Regions from separate parts of the Comamonas sp. C24C genome, predicted to be linked through region 4. Evidence: predicted binding sites of a transcription regulator. Region 4 holds the regulator's gene; each other region holds the start of a gene.
What was found. The regulator LexA, encoded in region 4, represses DNA repair genes until DNA is damaged. The targets are predictions, from matches to a motif close to ACTGTATNNNNATACAGT.

Region 1: a site for LexA is predicted at 1,214-1,231, ahead of imuA (translesion DNA synthesis-associated protein ImuA). Genes of this name have one in related genera too.
Region 2: a site for LexA is predicted at 1,393-1,410, ahead of recA (recombinase RecA). Genes of this name have one in related genera too.
Region 3: a site for LexA is predicted at 856-873, ahead of ACLBXN_RS09540 (VRR-NUC domain-containing protein). Genes of this name have one in related genera too.

The regions. Positions count from the first base shown of each region.
Region 1 covers NZ_JBKFBC010000004.1:184,170-186,369, reverse strand. Annotated here, with positions in the region: gene ACLBXN_RS09695 (HD-GYP domain-containing protein) at 1-964, shown strand, start outside; gene imuA (translesion DNA synthesis-associated protein ImuA) at 1,248-2,171, shown strand; gene ACLBXN_RS09685 (Y-family DNA polymerase) at 2,173-2,200, shown strand, end outside.
Region 2 covers NZ_JBKFBC010000008.1:240,508-242,707, reverse strand. Annotated here, with positions in the region: gene ACLBXN_RS16440 (response regulator) at 51-728, opposite strand; gene ACLBXN_RS16435 (MarR family winged helix-turn-helix transcriptional regulator) at 838-1,329, opposite strand; gene recA (recombinase RecA) at 1,468-2,200, shown strand, end outside.
Region 3 covers NZ_JBKFBC010000004.1:146,016-148,215, reverse strand. Annotated here, with positions in the region: gene ACLBXN_RS09550 (potassium transporter Kup) at 1-353, shown strand, start outside; gene ACLBXN_RS09545 (carboxymuconolactone decarboxylase family protein) at 405-734, opposite strand; gene ACLBXN_RS09540 (VRR-NUC domain-containing protein) at 948-2,200, shown strand, end outside.
Region 4 covers NZ_JBKFBC010000011.1:104,279-106,478, reverse strand. Annotated here, with positions in the region: gene ACLBXN_RS19265 (hypothetical protein) at 343-735, opposite strand; gene lexA (transcriptional repressor LexA) at 903-1,574, opposite strand; gene ACLBXN_RS19255 (asparaginase) at 1,657-2,200, shown strand, end outside.

The sequences.
Region 1 (2,200 bases), on a different contig from region 4:
CGAGCAGCGCACCGACCTCTACCAGCACAGCCTGCAGATGACGCTGGTGGCGATCTTTCTGGCGCTCAAGAACGGCTGGACCGAGCGCGAATGCGTGCCGCTGGCCACGGCCGCGCTGTTGCACGACGTGGGCATGCTCTATATGGACCCGGTCTGGACCGACCCGGACCACCGCCTGAGCGGCGAGGAACGCAAGCATCTGGTCGCGCATTCCGTCACCGCCATGCTGGTGGTGCGCAGCACGGAACTGTATTCGCGCGCCGTGGAAATCGCGGTGCTCGAGCACCATGAGCGCATGGATGGTTCCGGCTATCCGCGCGGCATCAAGGGCAACGCCATTTCGCCCATGGGGCAGGTGCTGCTGCTGGCCGAGGTGGTCTCGGCCTTCTTCGAGAAATTCACGGACATGCCGGGCCAGCGTCTGTCGCTCATGCTGCGCATGAACCACAAGAGCTATCCGGCCGATCTGGTACACCTGATTCTGCCGCTGCTCTACGACGAAATCAGTCCCGGCAAGCCGCTGGCGCCGCTGCAGGCCGAGTTCTCGCACAGCATCGCGGCGCTGGAGGCCGCGCTGCGCAAATGGAGCGAGCTCAGGCGCGAGTTTCCCGAGCACTGGCAGCAAATGCCCGATGCGCAGGCGGCGGTGTTCGTGGAGACCAGTCTTGCACAACTGCAGAAACAGCTGGCCGAAGCGGGCTCCCACCCCAGCCAGCAGCTGGATGTGCTGAGCTACCTCAAGGATGACGCCCTGGGCATGAGTGAGCTGGCCCTGGTCAACCGCGAGGCCTTGTGGCAGCTGCAGGCCATCATGAACGACTGCCAGCGCCGCTGGCCCACGCTGGGGGAGGGCGGCTCCACGCTGGAAGTTGCCGTGGCCGAGTGGTGCGAGGCCTGCGCCCAGCTGATGCCGCAGGCCGGCCGAAGCTCGGCCATGAATGTCGACAAGCAGTCGCTCAATTGAGGGCGTTGACTGCGAGTTTTGCCCGCGGCGGCTGTCCTCAAGTTTGATAGCTGCAGGCGCTTGATTGACGGGCGCTACATGGGTATTTCTTCAAGACTTTGTGCATCACGCCGCAGCGCGGCGTGCTTTGCCGCGTCTGTTGGCAGCATCTCGAAAAAGTATTTTTGATAGCGCGTGATGCCCGATCAACAAGGGTAGGCTGCATCTGCTACTGGCCTTAGGGCTTTGTTTTGCGCGGAAATTCTGATAACTGTATATTTGTACAGTATTTGAGAATATTCCTATGCACACCCAGTCCCAGACATATTTGGCCCGTCCTGGCTCACAGCCAGGCATGACGGAGTCTGTCCGGCAGGAGGCTGGTGCAGGGCAGGGCGCGCGGCGGGGTCTGCAAGCTGCGGGCCACCCGCATTTGTCTGCCATACAGATTCCCGGCGTCTGGCGCGGCACGGACTGGCAACTGGATGCCTGCCGGAATGTCTGGCCCAGTGGCCATGCGGCGCTGGACTGCGAGCTGCCCGGTGGCGGCTGGCCCGGCAATGCCTTGATTCAGCTGCAGCAACCCGCGCACTGCCATGCGGAGTGGGCCTTGCTGTTGCCCGCGCTGGCCGCAGGAGTGCGGCAGCATGCGGCTTCGCGCGGGGATACGCGGATGGGGCAGCTGGTGCTGGTGGCTCCGCCCTATCTGCCCTTCGCCCCGGCCTTGCAGGCCGCCGGCATTGACGCGAAGCGGCTGTGCGCGGTGCAGCCGGGGCGCAGTGCCCAGGATCTGGCCTGGGCCTGCGAGCAGGCGCTGCATTGCCGGGATGTGCTGGCGGTGCTGGCCTGGTTGCCCGAACTTCCCACTTCCACGCTGCGCCGCTTGCAGCTGGCTGCCGCTTCGCAGGGGCGGCCTCTGTGGCTATGGCAGGAGTCGCAGGCCGAACCGTGCAGCTCTCCCGCCGCATTGCGGTTGAGGCTGGAGAGAGTCACGACAGTCTCCGCTGCCCAGCAGGCGCCGGGTTTGCAGATACAGATACTGAAGCGCCGTGGGCCTTTGCTGGAGCGCCCCATACAGCTGCCGCTTTCGCAGTGGGCCTGGCAGCCCGTGTTGCAGGCACAGGCACAAAGACATGCGCGCCAGAGCGAGGAGGCTGCCATGCTCATGCAAGGGCGCATGACAGCCGCAGCTCCTGCAACGGCCTCGCCTTGGATGACGGAGGCATGAGATGGGCAGTGCAGAGCACTGGATAGCCT
Region 2 (2,200 bases), on a different contig from region 4:
GCCATCGTCCCCCTCGGTGGGAAGCGGCGGGGCCGCCTAGGCGCAGCCGCTCAGGGGGGGGCTATCTTTTCCAGGCAGTAGCCGAGGCCGCGCACGGTGGCGATGCGGATCGGCCCTTTCTCAATCTTCTTGCGCAGCCGGTGGATATAGACCTCGATGGCATTGTTGCTCACCTCCTCGCCCCATTCGCACAGGCGCTCCACCAGCTGGTCCTTGCTGACCAGACGGCCTGCGCGCTGCAGCAGCACCTCGAGCAGGCCCAGCTCGCGCGCCGACAGCTCGACCATCTTGCCGTCGATGGTGGCGACCCGGCCGGTCTGGTCATAGACCAGCGGGCCGTGCTTGATGGTGGAGCTGGCGCCGCCCATGCCTCGACGCGTGAGGGCGCGCACGCGCGCTTCCAGCTCGGACAGTGCAAACGGCTTGGCCATGTAATCGTCGGCACCGTAGTCCAGGCCTTGCACCCGCTCCTCGATGGAGTCGGCGGCCGTGAGAATCAGCACCGGCAGCGCGTCGCCGCGCCCGCGCAGGCGCTTGAGCACTTCCAGGCCGTGCACCTTGGGCAGGCCCAGATCGAGAATCAGCAAATCGAATTCGCTGCTGGTCAGCAAGGCGGTATCGGCCTCGCTGCCGTTGGCCACATGGCTGACGACGGCGCCCGAGCTGCGCAGTGTGCGCAGCAGGCCGTCTGCCAGCACCTGGTCGTCTTCGGCAATCAGTATGCGCATGGGAGTCTCCTGCTTGTTATGTGTGCCTGTTTGCACTTTTGCTGCCATTGTAGGGACGGGCCATCGCCGTCCGGCGCAATTGTCGACAGGCGCTCGCAGGCGTCAGGCCTCAGTAGCCTTCGGCATAGGCTTCCAGGCCCAGCGCCACCACGGTGGCCACATCCTCGCCCACGGCCTCGCGGAACTCGGCCTCGGCCTGGCTCACGGCATCGTGAAAAGCCCGCAGCCAGACCAGGCCCGCATCGGTGAAGCGCACGCGCTTGGCGCGCGCATCGTGCGGGTCGATCGCGCGCGTGACCAGGCCCCAGGCCTCGCACTGCGTCACCAGGTCGGCCATGGCCTGTTTGCTCATGCCGGCCTTGTCGGCCAGATCGGTGAGCCGGTCGCCGGCCAGGGACAGATGGCGCGTGATGTGGATATGGGCTGCCCCCACCTTGTCGCGCGCCGCCAGGTTGGACAGGGCCAGCGGCACCTCCACATCGCGTGCCATGAGCTGCAGCACGCGTGCATCGAAACGGCGCATGGCATGGCCGAGCAGGCGGCCCAGATGGGTCTGGCGCCAGGCATCTTCGGCGGGAGTGACAGGTGCAATTTCGGACATGGACAAATAGTAAGGCAAACTGACTAAATATTCGAACACACAGACGATACAAGCTCATAAACTACTGTTCAAGCATCCAGCCTGAATGTAAAGACAGGGCTGGCCACAGACAGTCATTCACCTACTTCGGAGCCTGATATGAACGCCATCGCCAAGACCAACGACGCCAATAGCGAAAAAGCCAAAGCCCTGGCAGCCGCCCTGGCCCAGATCGAAAAGCAGTTCGGCAAGGGCACCATCATGAAGCTCGGCGAAGGTGAAGCCATTGAAGACATCCAGGTCGTCTCCACCGGCTCCCTGGGCCTGGATATCGCACTGGGCGTGGGCGGTCTGCCGCGTGGCCGCGTGATTGAAATCTACGGTCCAGAATCCTCGGGCAAGACCACGCTGACGCTGCAGGTCATTGCCGAGATGCAAAAGCAGGGCGGCACCTGCGCCTTCATCGACGCCGAACATGCGCTGGACACCAGCTATGCCCAGAAGCTGGGCGTGAACCTCAGCGACGTGCTGATCAGCCAGCCCGACACCGGCGAACAGGCCCTGGAGATCTGCGACAGCCTGGTGCGCTCGGGTGCCGTGGACCTGATCGTCATCGACTCGGTGGCCGCACTGACGCCCAAGGCCGAAATCGAAGGCGAGATGGGCGACGCCCTGCCCGGCCTGCAGGCCCGCCTGATGAGCCAGGCCCTGCGCAAGCTGACGGCCACCATCAAGAAGACCAACTGCATGGTCATCTTCATCAACCAGATCCGCATGAAGATCGGCGTGATGTTCGGTTCGCCCGAGACCACCACCGGCGGCAATGCGCTGAAGTTCTATGCCTCCGTGCGTCTGGATATCCGCCGCACCGGCACCATCAAGAAGGGCGATG
Region 3 (2,200 bases), on a different contig from region 4:
ACGTGATCAACGAGAACACGCCCTATGTGCATGAGGGCGAGCGCCTGAGGCTCAAGCCCATGTGCAACGGGGTCTGGGCGCTGGACATGCATTTCGGTTTTCGCGAGCAGCCCGATATTCCGGCGGCGCTCAAGCGGATGACACCGGATGCCGATGGCGAGATACCGAACCTCGACCCCATGACGACCAGCTTTTTCGTAGCCAGGGTACAGGTGGTGGACGGGCCCGGTGGTCTTTCCGCCTGGCGCTGTGCGCTGTTTGGCTGGATGTCGCGCCAGTCGGCCAGCGCGGCCACTTATTACAAGCTGCCTGCGAACCAGGTGGTGGAACTGGGCACGCAGGTCGTGCTTTGAAGGGCCGGGATGGCGAGCCAGCGAATCGCCGGCTGCTGTCCCTTGAGAGCCTTACTCGCCCAGCGCATCGAGAGCGCGGGCCGAATAGACCATGGCAGCACCCGCATTCAAGGCCACGGCCACACCCAGTGCTTCGGCAATTTCTTCCCTGCTGGCTCCCGCGGCCTTGGCTGCCTTGGTGTGCACGGCGATGCAGCCGTCACAGCGCGTGGTCACACCCACGGCGATGGCAATCAGCTCGCGTGTCTTGGCATCGAGATGGCCGGTCTTCTTGCCCGCGCCGGACAGGGTCTTGTAGCCTTCCATGGTTCCCGGGCTCAACTCGGCAAACTCTCCCAGCCTGCCTGCCAGTTCCTTGCGGTATTCGTTCCAGTCCAGCATTGCCTGCTCCTTGTTGAATGAAGCGTTGATTGTGTGCCACTGCCACAGGGTGTTCAAGCCACATGCGTTTCGTCCGCCGATCTGTAACCCCTGGTTCGGAGGAGTTTGAAGGGATTTTCGAGCTGTATGAAAATACAGTTCTCATGGTCGGCATCCACCCGTCTTTTCGCCGAGCATTTTGTGAGCGTCACCGTGACCGCATCCCAAGCCGCCATTCTTCCGCCGCACCGCTTCTACTATCTGCACAACTTCCAGCAAGCGCTGGACTGGCTGGCGCAGCGCTATGGCGATCTGTTCAGCGAGCAGGAGGCTGATTTCATCGCCGGCTTTGCGCGGCTGCCGCAGAACTCCAGGGCGCTGCTGGTACGCATGCTGATGCGGCGCGGGCCCTGGTTTCGCGCCAGCAAGCTCGCCTACGAGGAGATTCCGGAGACGGTCTATGCTGCCGCGCCCTTGCTGGAATGTGGCTGGCTCAGTACCACCGAGCCCATGGATGCGGTCGAGCTGTTCGGCCTGCACACCAAACCCGAGCTGCTGCAGATCTTGACTGGCTTTGAGCTGTGCTCCTCGATGCGCAAGGCCGAGATGCTGCAGAAGTTGGCCGACAAGCAACCCGAGCCCCGGCCTTATGCCGTCTGGCACCCAGAGGCCCAGGAGCCTGTCTGGCGCGTCATGGTGGGCGAGCTGGGAGAGCGTCTGCGGCTGATGTTCTTTGGCAATCTGTACCAGGATTGGTCGGAGTTCGTACTGGCCGACCTCGGTATCTTCCGCTACGAGCCGGTGGCGCTGGATGTTGACTCGCGTGCATTTCAGCGCCGCGAAGATCTGGACTTCTATCTGGAGATATCGGCCCGGCGTCGGGATCTCGACGAAGGCGTGGAGCCGGTGCAATTGCTGCCTGCGCTTATTGAAAATAGTAGCGAAAACCCATGGCTGGATATGCGCCGAGCCAAGGTTTTACTGAAACTTGGCCAGGTGTGCGAGAGGCTGCAGGACTGGCCGCTGGCGGCTCAGGCCTACACGGCCAGCCGCTATGCGGGAGCACGCCACCGTCATATTCGCGTGTTGGAGCGCATGCAATGCTTTGATCAGGCACTGGCTCTTGCCAGCCAGGCACAGGCCGCGCCTGAAAGTGAGGAGGAGCGTCAGCGCGTGGCGCGCATGCTGCCGCGTCTGAGTCGCAGCATGGGACTTGGGGCCACGGGGCGCCAGCCGGCTCTGGCTCCGGCCGTGGCGGCCCTGCGCAGCGGTGTGCAGCTGGACCGACCCGTCCAGCCCATGGCGGTGGAGTACGCGCTGCAAGCCCATTGGCATAGCGCCGATGCGCCCGTGTTCTATGTGGAGAACGCGTTGGTCAACTCGCTATTCGGTCTGCTGTGCTGGCCCGCCGTTTTTGCGCCGTTGCCGGGGGCTTTTTTTCATCCCTTCCAGAGTGGGCCGGCCGATCTGGGTGCACCGGATTTTGT
Region 4 (2,200 bases):
TGCGATGGCGGATATTCGCGCCTGACAAGGAGTTTTGTCGTTTGCGGGCTGCTGCAAAAGGCGTTTCTGCAGGCAGGAGCAGCCTGAACGTCCGGCAAAAAATTTACATGGCGATCCAGATCGTTTTGCGCCGACGAAATGAGGTTTTTCGTCGCGGTACTGGCGGCAGTGGCATCTCGCGCCATCTGTCGATCAACGGGGCAGAAACTTGAGAGGACGCCTGCGGCCACAGCGAATCAGCCAGTCAGGCGGGCATATGGAAGCTTTGCTGCATCAACTGCAGGTCTGTCGCGAATCGCGCTTGTGCCGCATGAGCGCAGTGATCCCAAGCCCGTCGTGCTTTCATGCTTGCCGGGCTGCCTGCTCATTGAGAACCATGCGTTCCAATGCTGCGCAGACATCGGCCATGCGCCCGGAGATCAGCAGGCATTCGGGTTGCTTGCGTGGTTCACGCTGAACGATTTTGAGCAGCCGTGCAGAGGAGGGCTGCGCCGCCTCGGCGGCGATGGGCGAGGTGGTGGGCAAGGCCCGAGGATGAAGCACGCGGCTGCCAAGGCGGCTGCGGCCGCGATTGGCACGCATGACCGGAATACTGATTTGTGCCGCCTTGGGGCGATGAGCCTTGCAGGAGGCGGTTTCCGTGGCAGCTGTGCTCGTGTCGCCAGGAGGATGCAAGGACGATAGGCTTTTCAGTGTCCGGCGAGTCAAAGACTGCAGTGATGTGGCGAATCCCATTTGACAACTCCTCTTGATGACCTTGCGGCATGGATAAGGGCAGGATTGCGTACTTCAGGCGAAGCTCCGCCCAGGGCGAAGCTCAGCAGCTTCGCGCCTACCACCTGGGCTCGAGAGGGAAAGAGGCTTGATGCACCTCCGGGAGGTGCCGACAGGCCGTCTGGCCGCTACATGAACATGCTGTTGCGGATCAGGCCAACGGCCAGGCCTTCGATGGCGAATGGCTCTTCAGGCGAGACGTGAATGATCTTGTAGTCGGGGTTTTCGGGCAGCAGCTCGATGCCCTGCGGCGTACGCTTGAAGCGCTTGACGGTGACGTCGTCACCGAGGCGGGCCACCACAATCTGGCCGTTGCGCGCTTCATGCGTGGCCTGTACCGCCAGCAGGTCGCCGTCCATGATGCCGGCGTCACGCATGGACATGCCGCGCACCTTGAGCAGGTAATCGGGCTTGGCGGCAAACAGGCTGGGCTCGACCGAATAGCTTTGATCGATATGTTCCTGGGCCAGAATAGGCGAGCCAGCGGCGACGCGGCCGACCAGAGGCAGCACCAGCGGAGCCAGGGCCGTGAGCGGCAGCGCAAAGCTGGCGCCGCGTGCTGCATTGATGGTGCGCACGGTGTCGGCGCGCAGGCGAATGCCGCGCGATGTGCCGCTGACCAGATCGATGACGCCCTTGCGGGCCAGCGCCTGCAAATGCTCTTCTGCAGCATTGGCTGATTTGAAGCCAAAGGTGCTGGCAATCTCGGCCCGGGTAGGGGGCGCACCCGTGCGAGCGATGGTGGACTGGATGAGGTCCAGAATCTGCTGCTGGCGGGGAGTGAGCTTGGGGTGGTCCATGGGCATTCCTTGATCGATCGATGATGAATACTGTGTGTTCATCCAGTACCTGTATTTTTAATCAGTTTAAAGAGGACTGCAAGTGGAACGTGACAAAAAAATCGTCATCCTGGGCACGGGCGGCACGATTGCCGGTGTCGCCGAGCAGGCCGGCACCAGCGTGGGCTACCGCGCGGCCCAGCTGGGCGTGGCTCAACTGCTGCAGGCCGTGCCGGACCTGGAGCGCGTTGCTGCAGCGTCGCTGCAGGCGGAGCAGCTGGCGCAGCTGGACAGCAAGGATATGGATCACGCCACCTGGCATGCGCTCGCGCAGCGCTGTGCCGAGCTGCTCGCGCGTGATGATGTGAGCGGCATCGTGATCACCCACGGCACCGACACCCTGGAGGAGACCGCCTGGTTTCTGCAATGCGTTCTGCGTCCGTCAAAGCCCGTGGTGCTGACCTGTGCCATGCGCCCGGCCACAGCCATCTCCGCCGACGGGCCCGGCAATCTGCGTGATGCTGTGGCCTGCGCAGCCGATGCACAGGCCGCTGGCCGGGGCGTGCTGGCGGTGGTGGCGGGCAGGGTGTTCAGCGCCCGCCAGGTGCGCAAGGTGCATCCTTACCGTGTGGATGCCTTTGATGGCA